DNA from 2 places in the Sporosarcina sp. P16b genome. Region 1 is predicted to be linked to the other one. Evidence: predicted binding sites of a transcription regulator. Region 1 holds the regulator's gene; the other holds the start of a gene.
What was found. Region 1 encodes LexA, which represses DNA repair genes until DNA is damaged. Its sites were predicted from a motif close to CGAACATATGTTCG; they were not measured.
Positions count from the first base shown of each region.

Region 2: a site for LexA is predicted at 9,807-9,820, ahead of uvrB (excinuclease ABC subunit UvrB). Genes of this name have one in related genera too.

Region 1 is NZ_PDYO01000001.1:265,177-280,518, forward strand. Features, by position in the region: gene mutL (DNA mismatch repair endonuclease MutL) at 1-1,822, shown strand, start outside; gene CSV77_RS01320 (glycerol-3-phosphate dehydrogenase/oxidase) at 1,850-3,490, shown strand; gene CSV77_RS01325 (alpha/beta hydrolase) at 3,487-4,413, shown strand; gene miaA (tRNA (adenosine(37)-N6)-dimethylallyltransferase MiaA) at 4,397-5,329, shown strand; gene hfq (RNA chaperone Hfq) at 5,370-5,594, shown strand; gene CSV77_RS01340 (methionine gamma-lyase family protein) at 5,689-6,948, shown strand; gene lexA (transcriptional repressor LexA) at 7,003-7,623, opposite strand; gene yneA (cell division suppressor protein YneA) at 7,816-8,145, shown strand; gene CSV77_RS01355 (YneB family resolvase-like protein) at 8,142-8,795, shown strand; gene CSV77_RS01360 (DUF896 domain-containing protein) at 8,863-9,099, shown strand; gene tkt (transketolase) at 9,208-11,214, shown strand; gene sirA (sporulation inhibitor of replication protein SirA) at 11,357-11,797, shown strand; gene CSV77_RS01375 (YneF family protein) at 11,908-12,144, shown strand; gene CSV77_RS01380 (alpha/beta hydrolase) at 12,206-13,132, opposite strand; gene CSV77_RS01385 (hydroxymethylglutaryl-CoA lyase) at 13,151-13,927, opposite strand; gene CSV77_RS01390 (YqkE family protein) at 14,052-14,309, shown strand; gene CSV77_RS01395 (hypothetical protein) at 14,394-14,819, shown strand; gene CSV77_RS01400 (STAS domain-containing protein) at 14,850-15,342, shown strand, end outside.
Region 2 is NZ_PDYO01000014.1:24,134-39,475, reverse strand. Features, by position in the region: gene CSV77_RS13365 (ATP-binding protein) at 1-2,782, shown strand, start outside; gene yhaM (3'-5' exoribonuclease YhaM) at 2,782-3,720, shown strand; gene CSV77_RS13355 (peptidylprolyl isomerase) at 3,926-4,882, opposite strand; gene CSV77_RS13350 (YjcZ family sporulation protein) at 5,042-5,143, shown strand; gene CSV77_RS13345 (hypothetical protein) at 5,186-5,371, opposite strand; gene CSV77_RS13340 (HTH-type transcriptional regulator Hpr) at 5,458-6,021, opposite strand; gene CSV77_RS13335 (YtxH domain-containing protein) at 6,200-6,556, opposite strand; gene CSV77_RS13330 (HIT family protein) at 6,746-7,171, opposite strand; gene CSV77_RS13325 (ABC transporter ATP-binding protein) at 7,293-8,039, shown strand; gene CSV77_RS13320 (ABC transporter permease) at 8,023-9,234, shown strand; gene CSV77_RS13315 (IDEAL domain-containing protein) at 9,427-9,684, shown strand; gene uvrB (excinuclease ABC subunit UvrB) at 9,893-11,875, shown strand; gene uvrA (excinuclease ABC subunit UvrA) at 11,883-14,750, shown strand; gene CSV77_RS13300 (DUF4097 family beta strand repeat-containing protein) at 14,831-15,342, shown strand, end outside.

The sequences.
Region 1 (15,342 bases):
GAATCAAATTCACATCATGGAAGACACACTGGCCAATAAAATTGCGGCGGGGGAAGTGGTGGAACGTCCTGCTTCTATCGTCAAGGAGTTAGTGGAGAATGCGATTGATGCGCAAAGTACCAAGATAGAAGTATCTCTTATTGAGGCAGGTTTAACTTCGATTCGTGTGACCGATAACGGCAAAGGGATGTCTGAAGAAGACGCGATCCGCTGTTTTGAAAGGCATGCTACCAGTAAAATATCTAATGAGCATGATCTATTTCGAATCCGTACACTAGGCTTCCGTGGAGAAGCATTAGCAAGTATCGCTGCAGTATCAAAAGTATCGTTATGGACCTCGGATGGTGTTGAAGGGGCTGTAGTGGAAATTGAAGGCGGTAAAGTTCTGAAATATGAACCAGGAGCATTACGAAAAGGTACAGACTTTCACATACAACATGTATTCTTTAATACACCGGCACGTTTGAAATATATGAAAACAATTCAGACGGAACTTGGACATACGATAGATTTATTAAATCGATTAGCACTAAGTCATCCTACTATATCTTTTACGTTAACTCACGATCATCATGAAATTCTTAGAACATCAGGTTCAGGAGACTTATTACGGGTATTATCAGATATATATGGTGTCGCGGTTGCACGTAAAATGATACCGTTTCAAAAAGAAGATGCTGATTTCAAAGTGAAGGGTTTTATTACACTTCCTGAGATGACACGCGCATCAAAAAATTATATTTCACTTCTAATGAATGGCCGTTGGATTAAAAGCTATGCAGGGACTCAGGCAGCTATTGATGCAATGCATACGTACTTGCCGATTGGAAGGTTTCCGATTGCAGTCATTGATATTACAGCAGATCCCATTTTAACAGATGTCAACGTTCATCCTGCGAAGCGCCATATCCGTATCAGTAAAGAAGGTGAATTATTTTCTTTGATAAAGGAAGCCATCAAAGAGGCTATTCAAGGAGTCACTATTATTCCCGACGCAGTAAAAAAAGAAAAGCCTATAAAAAGAGACTCAGAGCAGCAGACAATTTGGACGCCACCTTATCGCCGGCCGGAAGTAACGATTCCGTTACATGAACATGAAACTCAGCCAACCATTACGCCTGTGGAAGAACCTATTATAGAACAACCTTCACCTGTCTTCCCTGAAGCCGTTTTTGAGTCGCGGGAAGAATCAGTGCCCGAAGAGCCTGTCGTTGAGCAGAAACAGCAGGAGATGAATCATTTTCCTTCCGTTGTACCTGTAGGACAAGTTCATGGGACATATATTGTGGCACAAAATGAAGATGGTTTTTATTTGATTGATCAGCATGCAGCGCAAGAGCGAATCAAATATGAATATTTTAAAGTGAAGCTCGGTCAGGTGGATGCGGGTGAACGTCAGCAATTGCTTTTGCCACTTGTTTTTCACTACTCGGCTGATGAGCAAGTGAAGATCGAAGAGTGTAAGAGTGCACTAGAAGAAGTCGGGGTGTTTTTGGAAGCGTTCGGTCCAGCGACATATACAGTGAAAGAGTATCCCTCATGGTTCCCTGAAGGACAAGCTACTTCGATTATAGAAGAAATGATTGAGCAAGTACTCGAGAAACGCAAAGTAGATGTCGAGAAATTGCGTGAAGAAAGTGCAATTATGATGAGTTGTAAAAAATCTATCAAAGCAAATTATTACTTAAGACAAGAAGACATGGAACGACTGCTCACTGATCTAGGGGCTTGTCATAATCCCTATACATGTCCACATGGTCGTCCGGTATTGATTCATTTTACAACGTATGAATTAGAGAAAATGTTTAAAAGAGTGATGTAACAGTGCGTATCAGAGAGGAGCGATTATATGTTTTCTACATTAGAAAGATCAAGCAGAATTCAGGACTTGAGAACCTTTTCATTCGATGTATTAGTTATCGGTGGAGGAATTACAGGTGCGGGTATCGCATTGGATGCGGCTGCTAGAGGATTTTCGGTTGCCCTAATTGATATGCAAGATTTTGCGGCGGGTACATCTAGCCGTTCAACAAAGCTGATACATGGTGGTTTGCGTTATTTAAAACAACTAGAAGTGAAAATAGTAGCAGAAACGGGAAGGGAACGGGAAATCGTCTTCCGTAATTCTCGTAATATCACGAAGTCCAGACCGATGCTATTGCCGATCTATCAAAAAGGAACGTATGGCAAGTACTCTACTTCTGCTGGACTTCTCATTTACGATTTACTAGCAGGTGTTAAGCCCACTGAACGACGTGAAATGCTAACGAAAGAAGAAACGGCCGAACTTGAACCATTACTGAAAAAGGAACGGTTAAAAGGTGGCGGGCATTATGTGGAGTATCAGACTGATGATGCGCGTTTGACGATTGAGGTACTAAAGAAAGCGGCAGAAAAAGGTGCGCTTTGCCTGAATTATATGAAGTGCGAACAATTCAACTTTGAGAAGGATCGTGTCGTGGGAGCGGTCTTAAGTGATCAACTAACCGGTGAACGATTTTCCGTAGCGGCTTCTATGGTGATCAACGCAACAGGTCCATGGGTTGACGAGTTGCAGAAGAAAATCAACAGCAAGCAAACGAAACAATTGCATAGCACAAAAGGCGTCCATATCGTAGTAGATCAATCTATTTTCCCGTTACAGCAAGCAGTATATTTTGATAACTCAGATGGCCGGATGTTATTCGCCATTCCACGGGATAATAAAACGTATATTGGTACGACGGATACATTTTATACGGATGATAAACAGCATCCGATAGCGACAGAAGATGATATACACTACATCATCGATGCGGTTCGTGAAACCTTTCCAAGTATTCATCTGCAACGTCAACATGTGGAATCTACATGGGCTGGAATCCGCCCATTGATTGCACAAGAAGGCAAGAATGCATCTGAAATATCACGAAGAGATGAATTGTGGGAAACAGTTCCTGGAATGCTGACGATTGCAGGAGGAAAGTTAACAGGCTACCGACAGATGGCGGAAGTCGTAGTGGATCGAATTGATGAACAGCTAGAAAAACCATCTATCAAGCGATGTGAAACAAAAAATATCACCGTTTCAGGAAGCGATTTCATAGACGATGAAGCTTTAAAGCAATTTATTGATCTGCAAGCTAAAAGAGCACCATTGTTCGGCTTAACTTCACAGCAAGGAGCGCGTCTTGCTTCATTTTATGGAAGAAATAGTGACCAAGTGTTCCAATTCGCTCATGCGATTTCAGTGGAAGAGAATAACTTGCCAATAAGTTTACGTGCAGAGATTTTATATAGTATTCATTGCGAAATGGTCACATCGCCAAGTGATTTCTTTATCCGTAGAAAAGGGGATTTATATTTCCAAATTGATGTGGTGGAATCATTGGCGACACAAGTAACAAACTACATGGCAAAGTTACTGCACTATACGGAAAGCGAGAAAACCATCTATGAAAATGATTTAAAAAATGCGGTTGCGGAAGCGAAAGGAAGTGCAAGTTCATGACAGATCAATGGATAGAAATGCGTGACGGCATTAAAGTGTATAGTATAAGTTATATACCTAAAACAAATCCGATTGGCCGTGTGCATATCATTCACGGACTGGCTGAACATAGCCGTCGCTATGAACGATTCGCACAGTACTTGCGATCACAAGGGTATGTCGTTACGTTGCATGACCAGAGGGGTCACGGGAAGACAGCTGTAGAAAATGGCTATGTATACGGCTATCTCGGTGACTCCGCTTCATTCGACCAATTGGTAGACGATGCGTTTGAAGTGAATCAATCCTATCAACTGCAATACCCAGCGCTTCCGGTCGTACTAATCGGACACAGTATGGGCTCGTTCGTTGCAAGACGTTATATCCAACTATACGGTTCAACGGTTAGTAAAGTGGTCTTATTGGGTACTGGGACCAATTCCGAACTCATGGCACATGCTGCGATTGCACTAGCTACGTACAGAGAAAATACGTTACCTAAAGAGCAACCGGATGAGTTTTTGAATGGTTTGGTCTTTGGCAATTACTCAAAACAATTTCCTGATGAAGGGGAATTTGCATGGTTATCACGCAATGTAGAAAGTGTAACGGAATATCAAGCAGACGAAGCATGTGGATTCGTGCCAACTGCACAAATGTTTCGTGTATTGCTAGAAGGGTTAAATTCTTTGGAAGCGCCCGAATTCTTATTGAACATTCCAAATGAACTGCCGATATTATTACTCTCAGGTACAGATGATTTAGTAGGAGACCGTGCGAAAGGTGTTTGGAAAGTAGCCAAACAATTTGATAAAGCGAATCAACAGCAAGTCACTGTCGTGCTCTATGAAGGCGGAAGACATGAAATGCTTCAGGAAACCAACTATAAACATGTGTATACGACTATCGTAGAATGGATGAAACGACATGAACCTACCCGTTGATGTACTAGCAGTCGTAGGACCGACTGCTTCAGGGAAGACAGCACTTAGCCTAGCACTTGCAAATTCATTTAACGGGGAAATCATTAATGGAGATGCCATGCAAGTATACAAAGAATTAGATATCGGTACAGCAAAAATACATCGTTCTGAAATGCAAGGAATCCCGCACCATTTCTTTGATGTAAAAGAACCAACCGAATCGTTTTCGGTAGCGGAATATCAACAAGCAGTCAGACAATGGATAGCGGATATTCAATCTCGCGGAAAACTACCTATTATTGTCGGTGGTAGTGGAATGTATGTTCAGTCCGTTTTGTTTGATTATCGATTTACAGAACAAGCGGCTGATCCTGCAGTGCGAGCGCGCTTAGAACAGGAACTTGAATCAGAAGGCGCGGATGTATTACATGCACGACTTGCAGAATTGGATTCGAAAAGTTCGGAAAAAATACACCCAAATAACCATAGACGTCTAGTACGTGCGCTAGAAATCCTTGAAGTGACAGGTCAAACAAAACAAGATCATGAACAGCAACAAGGAAATCAACCCATGTACCATTCTTTAATTATTGGATTAGATCTTCCGCGAGAATTACTGTATAAACGAATCGATCTGCGTGTGGAACAAATGGTTCAGGCGGGATTGTTCAATGAAGTAAAGCAACTCTGGAATAAAGGTATTCGTCAAACCCAATCAGTACAAGCGATAGGTTATAAAGAACTCATTTCCTACTTTAACGGACAATTGACAAAAGAGCAGGCAATAGAGGCGGTAATGAAAAACACACGTAATTACGCAAAGAGGCAGCTGACATACTTCCGTAATAAGTTGCCTGTCCAGTGGGTAGATGCTAATCAGTCAGAGAAAGAAATTTTTCAAACAACCTGTAAGATAATAAAGGATTTTGAGAAGTGAGTATGGAATAACTACATTACAGTGACAAGGAGGCAATTGAATGGCACAAGGAAATATGCAAGATACGTTTTTAAATACTTTACGGAAGAATAACACATTTGTTACGATTTTTTTATTAAATGGTTTTCAGTTAAAAGGTCTAATTAAGTCGTATGATAATTATACGGTTCTACTGGAAACGGAAGGTAAGCAACAACTTATTTATAAGCATGCGATTTCCACATATTCTCCTGCAAAACCAGTAATTTTAAAAGACGAACTATAAACAGGCGCTTGCCTGTTTTTTTGTTGTCTTTCGTTTGGTATATAGACTCGATCTGCTAAAATAGGATATGACAAAATGAAATGAGGTACTACACATGCAAATTACTCCCATTAATGAAGAATTACTAACTAGATCACAAGAAGCGGAAGAACTAATCGCTCCGTATGTGAAGACGGTAGAAGAAATTGCGTTTTTTAACCAAAGAAAAGTCTTACAAGCATTCAAACAAAATCATGTAAGCGACTTTCATTTATCAGGCTCAACTGGGTATGGCTATGATGACAGCGGTCGTGATGTATTGGAAAAAGTATACTCAGATGTATTCGGCGCGGAAGACTGTCTCGTAAGAAATCAAATCATCTCCGGCACACATGCAATTACGATTAGCTTGTTTGGAATATTGCGCCCGGGTGATGAACTTCTATATATCACAGGTAAACCATACGATACGTTGGAGTCTATCGTTTCGGGAAATGGCAAAGATACAGGTTCACTAGAGGATTTTCAAATTTCTTATCGGCATATTGATTTGAAAGAAGATGGCTCTGTTGATTTTGAAAAAGCAAAAGAAATGATTTCATCGAAGACGAAAATCGTGGCGATTCAACGTTCTAAAGGCTATTCAAGCAATCCATCATTCAGAATCCATGAAATTGAAGCGATTATTAAGGAAATCCGTAACATGAAAGAGGACGTTGTAATCTTTGTAGATAATTGCTATGGAGAATTCGTGGAAATGAAAGAGCCTGTTGAGGTTGGAGCAGATCTTATGGCGGGCTCACTCATTAAAAATCCAGGTGGTGGACTTGCCAGAACAGGTGGTTATATAGCCGGTAAGAAAGACTTGGTTGAGAAGTGTGCATATCGTATGACATCTCCCGGTCTTGGGGCTGAAGCAGGAGCCTCTCTCGATACGTTACTGGAGATGTATCAAGGTTTCTTCTTGGCACCACACGTAGTCAGTCAGGCCGTTAAAGGTGCGCTATTCACATCCGCATTTTTAGGCAGCTTTGGTATGGACACGACTCCGCATTACAGTGAGCTTCGAACAGATTTAATTCAATCCGTGAATTTTAAGAACGCTAAACAAATGATTGCATTCTGCCAAATGATTCAGCAAAATTCACCAATCAATGCCCAATATGCACCGGAGCCTTCCTATATGCCTGGTTATGCTGATGACGTCATCATGGCCGCGGGAACGTTCATTCAAGGCTCTAGTATTGAATTGACAGCTGACGGTCCGATTAGGCCACCATATACGGCATATATTCAAGGAGGATTGACTTACGAGCATATAAAATCCGCAGTACTAGATTCTATGGAACAATTACTTGAAATGAAATTGGTATAAAGAAAAAAGTGTATCGAAAACCTATTGAGGTTTCTCGATACACTTTTTTGATCATTAATGAATCATACGGAATACACCGATCACTTTTCCTAGTATAGAAACTTGATCTACAATGATTGGCTCCATAGAGGAGTTTTCCGGTTGGAGTCGGAAATAGTCTTTCTCTTTAAAGAAACGTTTGACTGTTGCCTCATCTTCTTCTGTCATAGCCACGACAATTTCACCATTACTTGCGGAATGCGTTTGTCTGACAATCACGCGGTCTCCGTTTAGGATGCCCGCTTCGATCATGCTATCCCCTACAATCTCCAACATGAAGACTTCATCCTCAGATGAACCGAATGTATCCGGCAAAGGAAAGTACTCTTCAATATTTTCAATCGTCGTAATTGGATTACCTGCTGTAACTTTACCGATCAACGGTACATGCATAACACCACTTTTTAACTCGTCCAATCCCTCTGGATCCAATATTTCAATGGCGCGAGGTTTTGTCGGGTCTCTCCGTATGAAACCTTTACTTTCGAGTCGTGATAAATGACCGTGGACCGTAGAACTTGATGCAAGACCGACAGCTTCTCCAATTTCACGAACGGAAGGGGGATACCCTTTTAATCGTACTTCTTCTTTTATAAACGCAAGTATTTCTTCTTGTCTCTTTGATATTTTCTTCAACAGATTCACCTCTTCTACTAGTTTGCAAGCAATGGAATACTGAACCACTATTTTGAATATAGTATAACATGTGTTCGATTACTAATCAAACAAAGGTTCTAATTTTACTTGACATAGAATCATATGTTCTCTTATAATTAAGAACAGGTATTCCGAACATGTATTCTAAAAGCGTAAATTAGAGGAGGAGTTATGATGGAGATTATTAAAGAATTTATTAAAAATAATTATTATTTTGCAGTATTATTAGTAGTTTGTGTTTCATTTGCTTGGGTTCAATTCGATAAAATGGCTGAGGAAGATCACTATATGGAGATCGTTATTAATGAAGGAGATACACTGTGGCAGTTGGCTTCCAATTACTCGGAAGATATACCAACTACCCACTGGATCGAACAGGTACGGTCTTTAAATGAATTACCTACGGATCAAATCGTTTCAGGTGAATTACTGCGCGTGCCTGTTAAAATTAATAAACAAACAGATATTCGAGTAGCTGAAATAGGAGGGGGATCTAAATGATGGAAAAGAAATGTGTAATATACTGCCGAGTGAGTACGGAAAAAGAAACACAAGAACAATCTATTGTAAGGCAGCAAGAAGAATTAGAAAAATTAGCTGCTGAATTATCATATGATTGCGTTGGAATCTATACAGATCGTCAGAGTGGATATGACATGGATCGTGAAGGTCTTCTGTCCATGTTGGATCGAATTCAAAACGGTTCAGTGGATGCAGTATTCATTCAAGACGAAACACGATTAGGGCGGGGCAATGCAAGAGTCGCGATATTGCATGTAATTGCCAAAAGTGAAACGATCGTGATTACCAATCATTCAAACGGTACGATAGAATTGAATGAAATGGACTCGATGTTGTTGGAAATTCTGGCAATCGTAGAAGAATACCAACGCAAACTACATAATGCAAAAATACGTAGAGGGATGAAGCGTGCTGTTGACAGGGGCTATGATCCATCGAAGAATTTGCGAAATATTGACCAAGGAGTGGGGCGTGAAAGACTTGAGCTTCCGATAGAAGAAATTGTCTCGCTTCGTAACAAAGGTCTTACATATGAAGAAATTGCAAACGTGTTAAATGGATTAGGTCATGCTGTCAGCAAGGCCACGGTTCATAGAAGATATAAAGAGTTTATGGCACAAGAACACTAATAGGTTGCACTTTTCCTCCAGGTTGTTTACATTTTATTAAACGACTAACTTATGGAGGTTTTTAAAGATGCTCTCAGAAAAGAAAATAAAACGTATTAATGAATTGGCAAATAAAAAGAAAACAACAGGATTATCGATCGAGGAAGCAAAAGAACAGACCCAGCTCAGAAAGGAATACTTGGAAACATTCCGTTCCAGTATGCGTGAAACTATCGAATCGGTCAAAGTAATGGACCCAGAAGGAAATGACGTAACACCTGAAAAAGTCAAACAAGCTAGAGCGAATCAAAAACCACTAAATTGATGATAGGTAAAGGATTAACATTGTAATTAACCGAGGAATTGACTACACTAGAGAAGGAATATATACTATAAAACACTCATATGAGACAGGACGGAAAGGATGTACAGCATGACCGAAAAAATCGATCAACTGGCAATAACGACAATCCGAACATTATCAATCGATGCGATTGAAAAAGCAAATTCTGGTCACCCCGGATTACCGATGGGCGCAGCGCCAATGGCGTACACACTATGGACGCAACATTTACACCACAATCCATCAAACCCACAATGGTTCAATCGTGATCGCTTTGTACTTTCGGCAGGACACGGCTCGATGTTACTCTATAGCTTGTTGCATTTAAGTGGCTATGGTCTGACGATTGATGACTTGAAAAATTTCAGACAATGGGATTCAAAGACACCAGGACATCCGGAATATGGACATACAGTGGGAGTTGAAGCAACTACTGGACCACTTGGACAAGGAATTGGTATGTCTATAGGTATGGCAATGGCTGAAAAACATCTTGCAGCAACGTATAACAAGCCAGGTTTTGATATTGTAGATCACTACACATATGCACTTTGTGGAGATGGTGATTTGATGGAAGGTGTAGCAGCAGAGGCAATCTCGATGGCAGGTCACCTTCAGTTAAACAAACTAATCGTACTTTATGACAGTAACGATATTTCTTTAGATGGCGATTTAGATATGTCATTCTCTGAAAACATTAGAAAACGCTTTGAATCATATGGCTGGAACTATGCACGCGTAGAAGACGGCAATGATACAAAATCTGTTTCAGATGCAATTGAAAAAGCAAAAGGTAATACGGGCGGTCCGACAATCATAGAAGTGAAAACTGTAATTGGCTATGGTTCACCAAATAAATCTGGTAAAGCAGATGCACACGGTGCACCATTAGGCGAGGATGAAATGGCGCTTACGAAAGAGTATTACAAGTGGACATTTGAAGAGGACTTCTACGTTCCAGAAGAAGTCTATGACCGGTTTAATTCAGCAACAGATCAACTGGGGGTTCAGTCAGAGCAACAATGGAATGAATTATTCGCTAGCTATGAAAACGAACATAAAGAATTGGCAGCACAGTTTAAACTAGCGATTGCAAACGAACTTCCAACTGATTTAAAAGAACAAATGCCAGTTTATGAAGCGGGTGCTTCTGTAGCGACTCGTTCAGCATCCGGTGAGTCAATCAATGCATTAGCGAAAGCAGTTCCAGCTTTATTCGGCGGTAGTGCGGACCTTGCAGGTTCAAACAAGACGACGATTAAGAATGCAGGTGATTTTACTGTAGACAACTATGCGGGCCGTAATATATGGTTTGGCGTTCGTGAATTCGCGATGGGGACGGCTTTAAACGGCATGGCTCTCCATGGCGGGGTGAAAGTGTTTGGCGGAACATTTTTCGTGTTTAGTGATTATGTACGTCCTGCTATTCGTCTGTCCGCATTGATGGGCTTACCTGTGACTTATGTCTTCACACATGACAGCGTGGCGGTCGGTGAAGACGGACCTACGCATGAACCTGTGGAGCAATTGGCTTCATTACGTGCGATGCCTGGATTGTCAATCATCCGCCCTGCTGATGGAAATGAAACATCTGCGGCATGGCATATTGCTACCACTTCAAAAGACACGCCAACTGTCCTAGTATTGTCTAGACAAAACCTTGAAGTATTGCCTAAATCACAAGAACTTGCGATGGAATATGTACCAAAAGGTGCGTATGTCATATCATCTGCTACTAAAGAGCAAGCGGACGGTTTACTACTTGCAAGTGGCTCGGAAGTAAGTCTTGCGGTTGAGGCACAGAAAGCTCTTAAAGAGCAAGGTATCGACGTTAGTGTTATCTCCATGCCTTCTTGGGATCTATTTGAGAAGCAGGATCAAGCATATAAAGATTCTGTTCTGCCAAAGAACATCAAGAAAAGAGTGGCGATTGAGATGGGCGCTTCTCTCGGGTGGCATAAATACTCAGGCGATGAAGGAACTGTCATGGCAATTGATACATTCGGTGCAAGTGCACCAGGCGACTTAGTCATTGAAAAGTTTGGCTTTACGGTTGAAAATGTCGTGAAGGAAATGACAAATCTAGTAAATAAATAAACAGACCTAACGCACGGCTTTTATTAAAGAGCCGTGTGTTTTTTTTGCGCAGCTTTACGACAATAATAGTGAGGAAGTTTTCCGCAAACTGACACGATTTACTAAGGACAAGTTCTATGATAGATAGTAGGAGGTGTTCGTTATGAGGAAGTATGAAATTTTTAAAATTAAGTCAGCGTATCAATCCTTCATAATGGGGCGTGAACGTTTATTATTTGAGTTACTAACAGTAGGTCCTTCTACGAACTATCATGAAATTGAATATTTATGTGATCAATTAAATCAAAGAGAACTAGATCACATCATTCAGAATAACTTGGCGAAAAGTTTTGATGAACTGGATTCATATCATAATGAATACCGTTTGACACACTTAATCAAAGGAGAAGTCTTCATCAAAATGGGTACGCATAGTATACTAGTGTATTGTCAAGGATCACGGATGTTGGATCTAGATTTATTTGTAGCGCTATCCTCTTCAACAGATCGTTTTTTTGCCGTGATGAATGAACAGGAAGAATGTGGGTGGCTCAAACCACTTAAACACTCTGAACGCATGATACTAGAAAATTCGATGATGTAAAAACTTCCGCACAATTTGCATACAGTCATTGCTATTCACTGCTGCTATGTTGTATAATCCTTCTTGGTAGTATGTAATCGAACTATTTTTATGAGGGAGGTTTGGCAGTAATGACTTTATGGATAGCAATTTTATTGATCGTCGTCGCTTTGATCGGCGGAGTAGCTCTCGGCTTTTTCATAGCACGTAAATATATGATGAATTATTTGAAGGACAATCCGCCAATTAATGAACAAATGTTACGTATGATGATGATGCAAATGGGACAGAAACCTTCTCAAAAGAAAATTAATCAAATGATGGCTCAAATGAACAAGGTTCAAGACAAGCCAGCCAAAAAAAAATAAAGTAAAACTCCGTGATTAGCAAATTCGCTAACACGGAGATTTTTTATTTTCTATTATATTGTCATGAATATAAACGGAAGCGATTCAAAAACCTTTGAACCGTTTGTAAATATTCATCGGGGTTATCATTATACGATTTGGCATGTGCTCCTTTCGCAAAAAGCTTCATCATTTTATCGCCTTCTTTTAATTCGTATAACTCTTCCGTCATTTGGGGCAAAATGAACGTGTCTTCCATGCTGTGGATGAATAACACGGGTTTATCAATAAACTTCATCACTTCGCGGGGGGAAACCGCCGCTGAAGTATAGCCATCACGAATTTTTAAAAATAAATTGGCGATTCGCAAACTCATAGAAGTCTTAAACGGCATCTCCGTACGAATGATATGCAATAGTTGCTCTGAGAAATCTGAGAATGGACAATCGGCTATATAAAAATCTGCCTCATCTTCATAGGTACCTGCGTACAAAAGCGTAGTGGCGGCTCCCATGGATTCACCGTGTATGCCAATTAAAGCGCGCTTACCTACACGTTTACGAACAGCTGTTACAACTTCTTTCAGATCCATTTTTTCATAGAATCCAAAACTTGTTGTTTTTCCACCAGAATCACCATGCCGCCGATGATCAAAAATAACAGAATTAAATCCTAAACGTTCAAACAGACGTGCATATTTGATGGAATTCACTTTGTTTTCTGTTACGCCATGGCAAATGACAACCGTTCGCGTTGTATCCAAAGGCCGCAAGAAAATCGCGCGTAAGTTATAGCCGTTAGGTGAAGGGATCCAAATGTCATCTTTTCTAATAGTTTCAAACCACTGACGATCAAAGCGTTTAGCAATCATCTCGCGCTGCAAAATAACTTCTGAATCTTTGGTTTTTAAATACATTAGACGATTAGTGACAAGTATCCCGAAAAATGTTAGAAGCGCTGTAAAAACACTTGACGTGATACCGAAAATATACATTACTCTACGTCTCAACAAAATCTTCCTTCCTATTTACTGTTTTCTCCTATATAAGTTATACATGGCTGTTTCAATAGGACGTGATAGATAAGGTGCAACTTCATCCACTGCTGCACATATTTTGTCCATATCAATCCCTGCTTGCATAGAGGCGTAAATATTAGCTAACCCAAATTTATAGGTATCATAGAAATGTGCTGTGAGCAAAATGTCTGGAAATTGCTTTTTCAGTTCATGAAACAGAGTAAAACTGGCTAAAGGATTTGCCATACCATCAGTATCTGCCACACTTAATTCATCTACACCCATATCAACAAACTTCTTACAAAGAGCTAGAGTTTTTTCAAGTGGAATGAAACCTTCATACGGACAATGAAATGCTGTAGAAATACAGGCTCTCACAAACTGATGATTATTTTTGAGCCGATTGATAATTGGTCGTAGTGTCTCCGTGCTTTCTGTAGTGGATTGATTGATATTATGTTGGTTGAATGTATCACTTACGCCTACAAACACCGCCATACTATCTGCACCAGCTTTTAGGGCATTCTCCACACCATGTGCATTCGGTGTGAGAACAAGTTGCCTGCCTTGTTTGTTTACCCGATTCATAATTTCTTTGGAGTCTGACATTTGAGGAACCCACTTAGGCGATACAAAAGAAGTAACTTCCATTTCATGTATACCTGCCCGCTGTAAAGCGTGTATAAAAGCTAATTTTTGATCAGTTGGGATACTGTTTTTTTCATTTTGTAAACTGTCGCGTGGTCCAACCTCGATTAACGTTACGTTCTTTGGTAAACTATACATAAACATCCCTCCTTCAATCTATTGTACGTAAAATAAGTGAATTAGGGCAATGTAAAAACCTTGTCAATTAACTTGATATAACAATAATATGCAACTCTTTATCAAATAGAAAGTAGTGATTAGTATGTCAAAAAAACAACGAAAAGTATCAAATAATCGGAGCAACCATATCGTAGATGATTCTGCAACTTCACTTTCAGATTTAGTAAGTGAAGATATGTTAGCTAAATTAAAAGGAATGAAACGGGAGATGAAAGTGGAAGAAGAAATAAAACTAGAACAAGAAAAAGAAAAACGCATTCAAGAGCGAAAAGAACGTGAAAAAAATAAAAGTTTTGAAGAATTACTGAAGGAATACGGATATGACGGAACAAAGTATTAAGAATACTAGAACAGTAGGTGTGGGAATAGGTATACTAGTCATATAAATGTTTATAAAAAGGTCTTTTACACAGGAGATGAAGAAATGAAGTTTTTGTATATTACGTATCATAAGAAACTACATCTTCAAATTGAACTTATATCCGAAAGCCTTTTGAAACGTGTTCATTCAGCACCTATTGAGCATGCAATTGTTTATTGGTTGCAAAAAAATCTAGAAACTGTTGAAACAGTGGATTCTATTATATCTTATGATCTACCAAAAGAAATGGTAGAAAGTTTTTATACTACATTATTAGATGCGCATGCGGAAAAATCCAAGGAGTCTCCAAGGCCCTGGAAATTTTTGCCGAACCCAACTGACGAACAGTATATGTTTCCGATTGCGCAATATGAAAAAGAATACGGAATCACGTATTATGAATCTATATACAAATACATAACGGTTCTCGGGGTCATATTAAATATATTTGACTTTGAATCTAATCAATTAATTATATACATTCGATAACATAGAGGAATGTATCCAGGGGGATATAAGATGAAACAGCTCGACGTTAAGCTTTATGAGTATTTACTAGCAAAGCTACCTGAAATTACAACTTCTTGGCTAGCAATGAGAAAAGTGGAAAAAAACTCTATTTATTCGCTAACTGCACATCCAGAAATGGAAGAAACACTTCGGGAACAAAATAAACTCACAAATTTAACAGTCATCAGCAGTTTACTTGATGATCCTGAAATCTTTGAGAAGAATAAAATAAAATGGGCAGCGGTTGTCGCCCGTAGCAGAGTGAAAAGTAATACACCTATAGAAGATGTAATTCAAGCTTTGAGTAATGTTCGTTTAACATATTGGCGCTTCGTAAAAGAATTTTATTTGGTCCATAAAGACGAAATTATAATTGATGATTATATGCGCTGGAGTGAAACCATTAATAATGCATTTGATCAGATCTACATTAGTTTCGCAGAAGCCTACAATGAATATATTAGTGGCAAGTTCGATATCCAACAAAGCTTAATTAATGAAT
Region 2 (15,342 bases), on a different contig from region 1:
TATGAATCTTTTGTATGGACCGAATGAAGCGGGGAAGACGACCATTCAGCAAGCCATCCTTCATATTTTATTTGGATTTCCTCAAAAGAATCAACAGGAATTGCGCTATGAGCCGAAAACAGGTGGTAAATATGGCGGCTGTCTGTATATAGAAGATCATGAGTATGGTAATTGGATGATTGAGCGGGTGCGTGGTAAGTCCTCAGGTGACGTCTTAATCCGTTTTGAAGATGGGCGCATTATGGAGGAAGCCGAACTAAAGAGGTTATTGAGAGGTTATGATCGACAAGCATTTGAATCTATATTCTCTTTCTCCTTATTCCAATTACAAGGTCTCGAGAAGATGGATGAAAATGATTTAAGCCGTACATTACTTGCATCCGGAACGACCGGCCTGGATACACTTTGGAAAGTGGAAAAGAAGATGGAGAAAGAAATGGGTAGCCTCTTCAAAAAGTCTGGGAAAATACCACAGATGAATAAAAAACTGACCGAAATACGTGAACTTGAACAAGCGATGCAAAAAGAGCAGCAGAAGCTATCGTTGTATGAACCGCTTACTAGTCGCAAGCAAGAACTCGACGAGCAAGTGGCGACTTTACGCTTGGAAGAGCAACGTCTTTATAAGCAGTCTGAAGAACAACGAATTGCCATGCAAATTGTTCCGCTACAGCAACAACGTAATCAATTACTTGAACAACTTTCCCACTTGACAGATACATTCCCAGCGGCAGGCATCCGACGGTACGAGGAACTGGCTAGTAAACAATCCGAATTGCAATTAAAGAAAACACGTCTAGAGAAAGAACAAGCGGAATGGCAATCGGAATGGATCGATTTACGGCCTACTAGTGAAAGGCAACAGTTAGAGCGCTGGGTCACACAAGAAGCAGAGTGGCATCGGTTACGTACGGACCGAATTTCTGCTGAACAAGAAATCCGTTTGCTCGAAAAGAAACTACAGCAACTCAGTAATCGTTTAGGATTAACCCCTGATCAGCAGTTGTCGATAGGGAAGATGGATGTTTCCATCCAACGTGAACGCCAGCTTGAACCAATCCTCGAAGAACAGAAAGAGTTGGATCAGCAATTAAAAGCATTGCAACGTCTTCTCGCGGAAGCGGAAAGTGAACGGCAGGAATCAGAGCAACGAAAAGAACATACTGAACGTATGCAATTGACTGAATCTGAACGAAAGAAACTGACGGCCTTGCCCGAACTGCAACGTCAGCTCGCGGAAGCTAAATTCATTATATCTGCGTCGGATAAGCAGGCATCGAATCAGATGGTTCCAGTAATTATTATGCTCATTGGCCTAGCGATTGGGGCATATAGTGTCTTGCAGCAGCAATGGTTGTTCACGTGCCTCGGTATAGTAATGGTGGCGGTCGGTGCTTGGTTATGGAAACAACGACCCGATTCTGTATCAGATCAGCAATCGTTCATTCGAAATAATGAACCGTTAGTAGCAGAACTCGAAAGACTAGCTGAGCGTGATGAGCTGCAACAGCGTGACCAACGGCAAGTGGCAGCAGAGATTGAAAGGCTGGATCACAAATTACAGAAATATGCGGAAGAAATGGAACAACTTTACGAACAGAAACAACAAGCGGTGAAGAAATGGCAAGACCTGTTGCAAGATGAACCATTCGATTTGACATTCAATATTCAGGAAAGCTTCCGCCTACTGCGCGAGTTCCAGGATGCGGAAATAGATCAGAAAACATGGCGGCTACGTTTACTAACCGCGACGCAACACGTACAGTCGCTAATTAAAGAAGTGGAAAAAGTGCTCGGACCTGTCGCGGAAGAAGGTTTATTTGAAAGAATTCGCCAAGAACTACTTCATCAGAATAGCTTGCAAGAAAAGCAGTTAAGCAAGCAAAAAACAGTACTTGAAATCAAAGAGCAATTACTAGAAACAAATGAGCTGTTGGAAACGACAACAGCGGAAATTTTACAATTGTTTACGATCGTTGGCGTATCAGAAAAAGAGCAATTTTATACAGCGTATCAGCAAGATCAAGATGCACAATTGCTGAAACGACAGCTAAAAGAAGTAGAAGCCCAGCTTTCCTTATACAATAAGGAACCATTGGTAAAAGAGTGGACTATACCGGAACTAGAACGACAACGCAGCGAGACGACGAACCGCCTTCAAATAATACGGCAAGAAGTAGAAGCGCTTGTAGATGAGCAAGTCAAAGTAGGGCATGAAATCTCACAAATGGGTACCAGTCAGTCGTACAGTGAGCTCCAGCAGTTAGTAGAAGTGCGAAAAGCCGAGTTGGAAGAAATGACAGAGCAATGGGTAATCCGTAAAGCTGTCCGTGAGTCGATTCGACAGACGATGAGTGAGTGGAAAGAACATCAATTGCCAGCCGTACTCATTCAAGCGAATAAATGGTTTAGCTATTTAACAGGGGATCGGTACGCGACGATTGGTTTAACGGCAGAAGGTTATTTTGAGGCAGTCACTGCCGAGGGACAAACGTTCATGATCAATGAGCTCAGTCAAGCTACAAAAGAACAAGCTTATCTTTCTTTACGACTAGCGTTAGCCTATGAATTATCAGAGCGTGCCCCGTTCCCAATCATTATGGATGACCCATTTGTTCACTTTGATAATGAGCGACTTTCGCGTATGATAGAAATACTTACGGAGTTACAGCCATCACATCAATTTCTGTACTTTACTTGCCATCAAGAAATGAAATTGAAATGGCCAAGTGAACCTCATACAATTGAGATTGGACGAAAAGTAAAAGGGGAGATTTACTGATGAAAAAACTACTTGACTATCAAGTCGGTGAAACGATCGATATGTATTTATTGATTAAGCAGGCAACAAAAGGCGTCACACAGCAGGGGAGTCCGTTCATGACGTTGATTCTGCAAGATAAAAGTGGGGACCTTGAAGCAAAACTTTGGGATGCGGGTGAAGAACAAGCCCAGATGTATCAGGGAGCGACCATCGTAAAAGTAGGTGGAGAAATCCATGAATACCGCGGGAAAAACCAACTTCGTCTTAAAGCAATCCGTCCTGTAAAAGAAGATGAAGGCGTGACAATTGCAGATTTAGTACCGTCTGCTGAAAAGAGTAAGGAAGTATTGCTAGACGAATTGATGCAATATTTCTTTGAAATGAAAAATCCACAAATTCAGCGTGTTACCCGTCATTTACTGAAGAAGCATCAGCAGGACTTCGTGTTATATCCAGCAGCTACGAGAAATCATCATGACTACGTATCCGGCTTGCTAGATCATGTAGTTTCGATGCTGAAACTTGGCAAGGCGATTGCGGAATTGTATCCGACGTTGAACAAAGACTTGCTGTATGCAGGAATTATTTTGCATGACATCGGAAAGGTCATCGAGTTGTCAGGTCCAGTCGGCACGCAGTATACGATTGAAGGGAACTTGCTAGGTCATATTACGATCATGGTCAATGAAATTTCCAAGGCAGCAGAAGAGCTGGAGATCGATGGTGAAGAAGTGATGTTACTTCAGCATATGGTGTTGTCTCATCACGGTAAAGAGGAGTGGGGCAGTCCAAAGCGCCCGATGTTGAAAGAGGCGGAAATTCTTCATTATATCGATAATATTGATGCGAAGATGAATATGCTAAACCGCGTAATGTCAAAGACTACGCCAGGCGAGTTCTCCGAGCGCGTATTCCCGCTAGATAACCGTTCGTTCTACAAGCCTACTTTTGAATAAACTACTATGGAACGGGGCACGACCCGTTGCAAAATAATAAATTTTGTTAAGTTGTGGTTTTAACAAGAAGAACGGTGGCATGAAGATACTGAGTTTTTACTTATCATTGTAATAAAAAGAAAACAGGCAAACAGTACGATTATAAAAACACAAAAAAGGTCTGCCAGTGGAAGTCATAACTTCCAAGGCAGACCTTTTTCATATATTACTTACCTTCTTTAACTTCCACTTCAGCATCGTCAGCTGGAGCATCTTCTGCAGGTGCTTTTTCGTCAGTTGGAGTACCTTCTTCAGCCGGTTGCTCTTCCATCTTGAACAAATCAAGTGCAGATTTTAAATCTTCATCTTTAATTTTTACATCTGCTGCTTTCACTAGCTTTGCAACTTTACTCAATAGCTCGTTTTCATCAGCCTTTTCCATCAATAGTTCATGACGGATTTCGTCTTTCTTTTCATCCGTAATCTTTTTATCATCAGTTTTGCGCTTTTCTTTTACTTCGATGATATGGAAGCCGTTATCTGATTGAACAGGCTCACTGATTTTACCTGGCTCTAAGTCATATGCAGCGTTCCAGAATTCAGGAACCATTACACCGTAAGCGAACCAGTCAAGATCTCCACCTTCATCTTTAGAGCCTGGGTCAGTGGAGTATTCTTTTGCTACTTTTGCAAAGTCTTCTCCCTTATCCAACTTTTCTTTTACTTCTTTTGCTGTCTTTTCATCTTCAACTAAGATGTGACGAGCGTTGATTTCTGATTGAGATTCTTCGAGACGCTTGTTTAACTCTTCGTCAGAGACTTCAATGCCGTCAGTCAATGCAGCTTCTTGCAATTTATTCAAACGAATCATTTTCTTGAAGCTCTCAGGTGTTTGACCTTGTTGAGCTAAGAAAGCTTCGAAGTTTTCACCCAGTTGTTCTTTGTTTTTTTCAAATTCTGCGTCTACTTGCTTATCGTCTACATTATACTTGTCATCCAGAACCTTTTCTAAGATGATCATTTGTAGAGCTTGTTCACCAACAGATGTTTTCATTTCTTGATAAAATTCATCTTTCGTTACATCTCCTGCTTTGGACGTCATAACTTTTTCATCCCCGCCAGAACAAGCGGATAAAGCTGCAACCGAAGCTGCAAGTGTAAATGCTAACATCTTCTTTTTCATGTAATTAACTCCCCTAATCTAAGTATAGATTCTGATTATTCTTCAAGTAAACACTATATCATATAACGTATGAAAAACAAAAAGGTTCCATTCATCTGAAACAGCCCAACCGGTTTTTTCTACTTTCGCATAGGATACAATGTGAAAGGGGGTGCCTTCATGAGCGGTTACTCACAGGGCGGATCAGGTTCATCTTGCTTTGCTTTAATTGTTGTGTTGTTCATTTTGTTGATCATCGTCGGTGCAGCATTCTGTTATTAAAAAATGCCCTGCCTCCAGCAATGGGGGCGGGCATACATAGTGTCAGGCACTAAAGAATACTTCTACATATAAGGATAAAATGAGGATCGTGATCAGAATGTTTACAGTTCGATAAATCTTTGGCTGCTTATCTTCTGGAATCTCTCTAGATTGGCAAAGAGCAAATGTCATTTTATTAATTTGATATAAGTAGAACAATGAAAATAGAATGGTAATTGCAATAACCATTATAGACCTCCTCTTTCTGCTTCTATACTATCATAGCAGAATTTGTGATCAAAAGGAAAAAACTACACTGTCTAAAGAGCAGGTGATTAAGACTCTACTTTAGATTTTATAAGGTAATCATTTGAATCGACATATGTCTTCTCAATGTTCTGAAAACCGCGTTCGAAAATGTCCATAAAATCATCTCCATAAATGTTACGCAATACTGACATGACTTCTAGGAATTCAGGGAATTTGCCATAAATATCACGAATAGGGAGGGAACTCTGAAGTACGCTATAATCTTCATTATGGTAATTTTCATTCATCTGGATGAGTAATGCTTTGCCTTTTTCTGAAACTGTTACATAGGTATTACGTCGGTCATCTTCTTTTTTTGAGAAATATAAAAGCTGGCGTTGTTCCAATTTTTTTGAGAAGTTAAAGGCGGTTGAGACATGCATTACACCAAACTTTGCGATGTCTGAAATGGTAGCACCTTCCAAATGGTAGGCGATCCATAAAATATGATGTTCATTAATATTGAGTTCATACGGCTTAATCCATTGTTGCCAATCCTTCTCTACAGCTTTCCATAATGCCTTGGACATTTGGGCTACACGCTGATTGAAGATCATGGCGTCTTTACGTGAAATATTTTGATCGGCCATCGAGACACCTGCTTTCTTTCTGTCATTTTATTTATTATACCAAAAAAACAACAAATAAAGAAGACGGAATAATAAAATAAATTAGTTTGAGTGTATATCCCATAGAATGCAGCTGTTTTACTATGGGTACGCACTCAAAGATTAGCAAGTGAACAACTGGTGCCTAAATGGAAATACGTTAGCGAGCTCCAATTGATTTTTCGAGATCATCCAAAGCTGCTTGAATTGCAGAAATCTCTTTCTCTAAGCGCTTCTTATTGTGTTCGGTCGAGCGCTTCCAGTCGGCTACAGAAACCTTCATTTCTTCGACAGTTTCTGGTACAAGCTCTTTTGCTTCCTTCGTTAGATCGGTTACAGAATCTTTTAGATCCGCGACTTGCCCTTTGACATCTTTCAACTTATCCTTCAATTCGAGTGATGCATTTTTGACACTGTCACGCAGTTCACTTCCGGCTTTTGGTGTAGAATATAGAACAGTTACCGCAGAAGTAACAGCACCTGCCGCCAGACCAATAAAGAATGTGGACGCTTTCATATAGAGAACACTCCTTTTGTATAGTTATTATTTTATTAAAGCATGTTAGTGCATAGTTGAGCAAGATATGAATGAAATATTATACAACCAAAAGCTTTTCTAACGGTTTGAAGAAGTGGACAGAAGAGTAGAATTCCTTTTGAGTGATGAAGAAAAACATCGTACGCTTCTGCCTACAACCTCCCCATGTTATTCTTGCAGTCGTCTAGAAATATGGGTAGCTAATTCAGACACTACGTTCATCGGGAACTGTTCTACTTTTGTATCAAATTCTACTTTCAGCCCATCTGATTTGTCATAGCGCGGTATTAAATGCATATGGAAATGATAGACTGACTGACCTGCGAAAGAGCCATTGTTTTGCAATAAATTCATTCCACACGGTTGAAATTCTTCTTTTAATGCATTGGCGATTTTTGGTGCCACTTTAAATAAATTCGCGGCTTCATCTTCAGTTAATTCATACACATTTTCACGATGTGTTTTAGGAATTAGGAGTACGTGTCCTTTCGTGACGGGCATAATATCCATAAAGGCGATAACGTGATCATCCTCGTATACTTTTTCTCCTGGAATCGTTCCTTCTACAATTTTGCAGAAAATACATGAGGTCATTTCTACACTTCCTTTCATGTTTGGATGTATTGTAGCATATTTTCAGATAGTTAACGAAGACGGATAAAGCAATTTTACAATTTCTTTGCTAAAATAATACCAGAAGATAGGGGGAAAGATAATGGCAATCCTAGAACTAGAACACGTTACAGGTGGTTATACGCGCAGGCCTGTTTTACATGACCTTTCATTTCAGCTAGAAGAGGGGGAACTGGTCGGATTAATCGGTCTGAATGGCGCAGGAAAGAGTACAACAATCAAACATATTATCGGTGTGATGAATCCGCTTGAAGGAATAATCAAGATTGACGGGGCGACGTTTAGTGATAAAGAACATTACCGCCAATCATTCAGTTATATTCCAGAGACGCCAGTGTTATACGAGGAACTTACATTACAAGAACATTTAGAACTGACTGCGATGGCATATGGACTGGACAAGCAACAATTTGAAATCCGTACCGAACAGTTGCTGAAAGAGTTCCGTATGGAAAAACGTTTAAAGTGGTTTCCGGCTCACTTTTCCAAAGGTATGCGACAGAAAGTGATGATCATGTGTGCTTTTCTGGTAGAACCGAAATTATATATTATCGATGAGCCATTCGTTGGATTAGATCCATTGGCAATTCGCGCTTTGCTCGATCAAATCATTGAACGAAAAAATGCGGGTGCTTCTATTTTGATGTCGACTCACGTATTGGCAACGGCTGAGAAGTATTGTGATCGCATTATCTTGTTGCACGAAGGACGGGTACGTGCGAATGGGACGATGGACGACTTGCGCAAAGCATTCGGGCGACCAGATGCAACACTTGATGACTTATATATTGCCATGACTGAGGAAACTGATTATGAACAACATGCATGAAATTTGGGGACAGCGGTTCTTCCATTACGTCAATGAACTACAGAAATATATGCGCTATGTATTCACTGGACATTTGGCTATCGTTTTCATGTTTGCCATTGGAGCGGGTGGGTATGCATATAGTGAATGGCTAAAAGAAGTGCCTGTTACATTCCCTTCTGCCTTAATCATATCCGTTGTCCTTGCGCTTTTGTTAATGAAAGCTGCACCAACCACGTTACTCAAGCCGGCAGACATTGTTTTTTTCTTGCCATTAGAAAATCAATTGTCGAGTTATATGAGACGCTCGATCACTTGGTCGACGTTTTCACAACTTCCGCTACCATTGATTGCTATGGTAATTGCGTTGCCTTTATTAAAGGCAACAGAAGTGGGAACGAGCATTGATTATCTTCTTGTATTGTTGGTGATCATTGTGTTTAAAGGACTGTTTGTAGGAACTGAATACAGCGTTCGTATTGCGAATCATGACTTCGTTTGGCCGGATCGTGTTCTTCGACTGGTTTTAACATTTTTAACGATTCAATTCGCACTTACTTGGAGTACAGTTGCCATCTTTATCGGAATTCTTATCGCCATGCTCTATGCAAAGTTTTGGGATAAACAAGCAGCGCGTTATCCGTTTCCGTATGAGCAGTTTATTGAATTGGAACAAAATCGTATGATGCGTTTTTATCGATTTGCGAATTACTTCACGGAAGTACCGCATCTAGTTGGATCCGTGAGTAAGCGTAGCTGGTTAACGATGGCTATGAAACGTTCTACATTCAAGCGCAAGGATGTGCAAAAGTACTTAATCGTCAGGACATTTATTCGTACAGATGATACATTCTGGTTGTGGGTTAGATTAACGGCGTTGTCTGCATTGGGTGCGTTCTTAATACCGTTACCAATTGTATCTTTCATCTTTGTAGGAGCGCTAGCGTTTGCGACTGCTGTTCAGTTGATATTGGCACTTGAAGGTGGAGACGAGTTTACTATGGATCAGCTGTTTCCCGAAGAACAGGAAAAATCGCAAATCAAAGCGGTTCGTTCGTTAGTGAGAAAACTGATTTGGCTACATGCAATCATTCTATTACTTGCGGCATTACCGTTATACGGCCTAAGCATTATACCTGTTTTGATTGCGGCTATCGCACTCATTGTCGGTGAGGCAACGATCCGATTGACCAAAGAGCAAATGATAGAAATTTGATAATAGATACTAGTAAAGTTGAACTAAAGTTCATAATATAAGAATTGTCACAGAATCATCTGAATATATGTGCCTAGTAAATACTCCACTAACCACATTGAAATAATTCAAAAGTTCGAATAGTTAGAATAATGGTTGCGATTTATATTCTATTGCATATATAATTACTAAAAGGTATCAGGGGTGAGAGAGATGAATAATAACAACTCATATGCTGAATTTTTGAAAGCGGTAGGTAATAATAGCACTTCTCTCCAAGCGGAAAAGCTGCTGAACGAAATCTATTGGGATCTGTTTCTACAACACATTCACTGGGAACAAACACAATCGCGAATCATGTTATTGATTGACGATGCGCTGGATCAAAATGACAAAGAAGCATTCGACCTGTATACACAACAATTGCTCGACATTTCACAAGAACATGGATACGAACTTAAAACGAAATAATTTATTTATAGGCACTGCTAGGACAAAATCCTGGCAGTGTTTTTTATTTGTATAGAATGTCTTAGCTGTAAGTTTCTTTCACAAAGTACAAGGGTACAATAAAGTACATAGAGAGTTAGCTTAAAACGTACGTTCGTTATTTCTTTAGAAAAAACAATAGTTGTGGTAAAATAGAAGGATAGGTGTTTAAGAAGAGGAGTGGAACCATTTGAACGAAACATTTCAATTGCAGGCACCATATACACCGCAAGGAGATCAGCCAAAAGCGATCAATAGCCTTGTTAACGGCATAAAAGAAGGCAAGAAACATCAAACGTTACTTGGTGCAACGGGGACAGGTAAAACATTTACAGTTTCTAATGTACTGACGGAAATCAATAAACCTACACTGGTCATTGCCCACAATAAAACGTTGGCTGGCCAATTATATAGCGAGTTCAAAGAATTTTTTCCAGATAATGCGGTAGAATATTTTGTTAGCTTCTATGACTTTTATCAACCGGAAGCGTATGTGCCACAGACGGATACTTTTATTGAAAAGGACTCATCGATCAATGATGAAATCGATAAACTTCGTCACTCCGCAACTAGTGCTTTATTCGAGCGTAATGATGTATTGATTGTGGCATCTGTATCTTGTATTTACGGTCTTGGTTCACCAGAGGAATATAATGAAATGGTATTTTCATTACGCAAGGGAATGGAAATACCGCGTAATCAACTATTGCGCACGCTGGTGGACATTCAGTACGAACGCAATGATATTAATTTTACGCGGGGTACATTCCGTGTCAGAGGCGATGTAGTCGAAGTCTTCCCGGTGGCACGTGATGAGCGTTGTATACGTCTAGAGTTTTTCGGAGATGAAATTGAACGAATCCGTGAAGTGGATGCCTTAACAGGTGAAGTCATCGGTGATCGTGATCACGTGGCTATTTTCCCTGGTTCCCACTTCGTTACACGTGAAGGAAAATTATTAAAAGCAATTGAAAATATTGAAATTGAATTGGAAGAACAGCTTAAATATTTACGAGATAACGATAAGTTATTGGAAGCGCAACGCTTAGAACAACGGACGCGTTATGATCTGGAAATGATGCGAGAGATGGGCTTCTGTTCTGGCATTGAGAACTACTCCAGACATTTAACGTTGCGTGAAGCAGGTGCAACACCTTATACATTGCTAGATTACTTCCCTGACGATTTTTTGATTGTCGTGGATGAAAGTCACGTCTCTTTGCCGCAGATTCGCGGCATGTACAATGGAGACCAAGCGCGGAAAAAAGTATTGGTAGAACATGGTTTCCGCTTGCCTTCTGCATTGGACAACCGACCATTGATGTTTGAAGAATTTGAAAAGCATATTCGCCAAGCGATGTATATTTCAGCAACGCCGGGCCCTTATGAAATTGAGCATACAGACGAAATGGTAGAACAGATTATACGTCCTACAGGATTACTGGATCCAATCATTGAAGTGCGTCCTATTGAAGGACAAATTGATGATTTATTGGATGAAATACATCTTCGAATCGAGCGAGATGAACGTGTATTGATTACCACTCTGACGAAAAAAATGTCAGAAGACTTAACGGATTATTTAAAAGATATCGGGATTAAAGTTCAGTATCTCCATTCTGACGTTAAGACACTGGAACGTACAGAAATTATTCGCGAGTTACGGGTCGGTACGTATGATGTATTAATTGGGATCAACTTACTGCGTGAAGGGATCGACATCCCGGAAGTATCATTGGTTACGATTTTGGATGCGGATAAAGAAGGATTCTTGCGTTCAGAACGTGCGTTGATCCAGACAATTGGTCGCGCAGCACGTAACTCAGAAGGGCGCGTCATTATGTACGCAGATAAAATGACAGATTCGATGAAGAAAGCCATTGATGAAACGGAACGTCGTCGTGAAATTCAAATAGCTTATAATGAAGAACATGGTATAACGCCAACGACAATTGTCAAACCGATACGTGAATTGATCCGTGCGACTCAAGTGGCTGAAGAAACGGAATCGTATTTGCAAAAGGTGACGAACGGCAAGAAGTTATCGAAAGACGAGAAAGGCTTATTGCTAATCAAATTGGAAAAAGAAATGAAAGATGCAGCAAAAGCCTTGGACTTCGAAAGAGCTGCAGAGTTACGCGATACCGTAATAGAACTGAAAGCAGAAAGGTAGAGTCCGCATGAAAAATAAAGAACTTGTAATACAGGGAGCGAGAGCGAATAACCTGAGAGATATTACGGTGAAGATTCCACGCGATAAACTGGTTGTGCTTACGGGCCTGTCGGGTTCAGGCAAGTCTTCACTAGCTTTTGATACGATCTACGCGGAAGGGCAGCGCCGCTATGTGGAATCATTATCCGCATATGCGCGTCAGTTCCTTGGACAGATGGATAAACCAGACGTGGATTCTATAGAAGGATTGTCACCCGCCATTTCCATTGACCAAAAAACAACTAGTAAAAATCCACGGTCTACTGTAGGAACGGTGACAGAAATCTATGACTACTTGCGTTTACTCTATGCGAGAGTTGGGAAACCACATTGTCCATATCATGGCATTGAAATCTCTACGCAGACGATTCAACAGATGGTGGATCGTGTAGTTCAATTGCCTGAGCGTACAAGAATTCAAATTTTGGCTCCAATTATTTCAGAACGTAAAGGGACGCATGCTAAATTATTTGAAGATATCAAAAGACAAGGCTATGTACGCGTTCGAGTCAACGGTGAAACGATTGATTTGGATGATCATATAGAGTTAGATAAAAATAAAAAACATACGATTGAAATCGTCATCGATCGAATTGTCATGAAGGAAGGGGTCGAAACACGTCTAAGTGACTCGTTGGAATCCGCCTTGCGACTAGCTGACGGAAATGTGCTGGTAGATGTAATCGGTGAAGAAGAACTGTTTTTCAGTGAACACCACGCATGTCCAATTTGTGGATTCTCTATTGGCGAACTCGAACCACGTATGTTTTCATTTAACAGCCCATTCGGCGCTTGCCCTGAATGTGACGGACTTGGAATGAAACTCGAAGTGGATCCAGATTTAGTCATTCCAAATAGTGATTTGACGCTAAAAGAACACGCCATTGCCCCATGGGAGCCAACAAGCTCGCAGTATTATCCAGAACTCCTGAAGACGATTGCGAAGCACTATAAAATTCCAATGGATGTACCGGTTAGCGAATTGGCTGACTCGGATATTGAAAAACTGATGGTAGGATCGAGAAAAGAAAAGATTCGCTTCCGCTATACAAATGAATTTGGTAATACCCGTGATAGCGATATTTATTTCGAAGGGGTTTTGCGCAACGTTGAACGACGTTATCATGAGACATCATCAGACTACATTCGTGAGCAGATGAGTAAATATATGACAGAAAAGTCATGTCCTACTTGCACAGGCTACCGCCTAAAGCCCGAATCACTTGCGGTATTAGTGAATGGTCAGCATATCGGAAAAATCACGGAACGCTCGATTGTTGAAACGACAAAATTCTTTGACCAATTAATTCTTTCCGAGAAAGATACACAAATTGCAGATATGGTCCTAAAAGAAATCCAGGAACGCTTGGGCTTTTTGGTGAACGTAGGTCTCGACTATCTGAATTTATCTCGTTCAGCAGGGACATTATCTGGTGGAGAAGCACAACGAATTCGTTTGGCTACACAAATTGGATCACGTTTGACGGGTGTTCTATATATACTGGATGAACCTTCAATCGGGCTTCACCAGCGGGATAATGACAGACTAATTGGCACGTTACAAAGTATGCGAGATATCGGTAATACATTGATTGTTGTAGAACATGATGAGGACACGATGATGGCTGCGGACTATTTAATTGATATCGGTCCTGGCGCTGGTGTGGCAGGAGGAGAAGTGGTAGCTGCAGGTACACCTGCAAAAGTTATGAAAAACAAGAAATCGCTGACCGGACAATACTTAAGCGGAAAGAAATTCATTCCACTTCCGATTGAACGAAGATCACGTGATGAACGCAGCATTATCGTTAAAGGTGCTTCGGAGAACAATTTAAAGCATATCGACGCAGAATTCCCTCTCGGTCAATTTATTGCAGTTACTGGTGTTTCTGGTTCAGGTAAGAGTACATTGGTCAATGATATTTTGCATAGAACATTGGCTCAGAAATTGAATCGCTCCAAACAAAGACCTGGAAAGTTCGAGAGTATTAGTGGTGTGGAACATTTGGAAAAAATCATCGATATTGATCAATCACCAATCGGACGGACACCACGCTCCAATCCAGCTACGTATACAGGCGTTTTTGACGATATACGTGATGTCTTTGCGATGACGAATGAAGCAAAAGTTCGGGGCTATAAAAAAGGTCGCTTTAGTTTCAACGTAAAAGGTGGACGGTGTGAAGCATGCCGTGGAGATGGAATCATTAAAATCGAAATGCATTTCCTTCCGGATGTATATGTACCATGCGAAGTATGTCACGGCAAGCGGTATAACCGGGAAACGCTGGAAGTGAAATATAAAGGAAAAAATATTGCGGACGTACTGGAGATGACCGTGGAATATGCAGTGGTGTTTTTCGAGAATATCCCGAAAATCCACCGTAAATTACAGACGATAGTTGATGTAGGCTTAGGTTATGTTCAATTAGGTCAACCCGCAACGACACTATCAGGTGGGGAAGCCCAACGTGTGAAATTGGCTTCGGAATTGCATAAACGTTCCACGGGTAAATCGTTTTATATTTTAGACGAGCCGACAACGGGTTTGCACGTACATGACATTGCCAAGTTACTTGAAGTTCTTCAACGTCTAGTTGATGGGGGTAACACGGTTCTCGTTATTGAGCATAATTTGGATGTCATTAAGACGGTTGATTATATTATCGATATCGGTCCGGAAGGCGGAGACAAAGGCGGAGAAATTGTTGCAACGGGGACACCGGAAGAGATAGCAGAAGTTAAAGAGTCCTACACAGGGAAATATTTGAAAACCATCTTAGAAAGAGATCGAAATCGGATGAAGGAACAAATTCAAAGTGTAGTAACGAAATAGAAAATGAAACTTTTGTTCCGCAGAACCGTATAAATAGATAGTTGCTAAAAAAATTAGTCAAAACGAGGAGGAATCCGGATATGCAAAATGAACGCATACGAATACTAACGATGCTTGAAGAAGGTAAAATCACAGCTGATGAAGCATTGAAATTACTGGAAGCCATGGGTAAAGAATCTGAACAAGGAACAGCAGAAGAGAACTCTTCAGCTGATGCTTTCTTCGAGGATATCCGCAAAGAATTCGTCACAGCAGGTGACCGCTTCATGCAATTTATGGATACGGCCGTACACCGTGTGAAAAAATTCGATTTCGAAGCACCATTCAGCAAATCTGTCTCCTTTACACATACGGAAAGTAAATCGGTAGAAGATATCGAAGAAATTATCATCCATATTGACCATGGTACTGTAAAAGTTCATCCTTCTGACAATGACGAGATCATGGCGAAGTTCTCTGTAAAGCATTTTAATAATGATTCCGAAGCAGACGCGCTTAGTCAGTTCCTTGAAAAGTTATTGTTCGTAAAAGACGGCAATAAGTTGCGCATCGGAAGCGACTTGAAGATGTTACAAGTAAATGTCGATCTGTA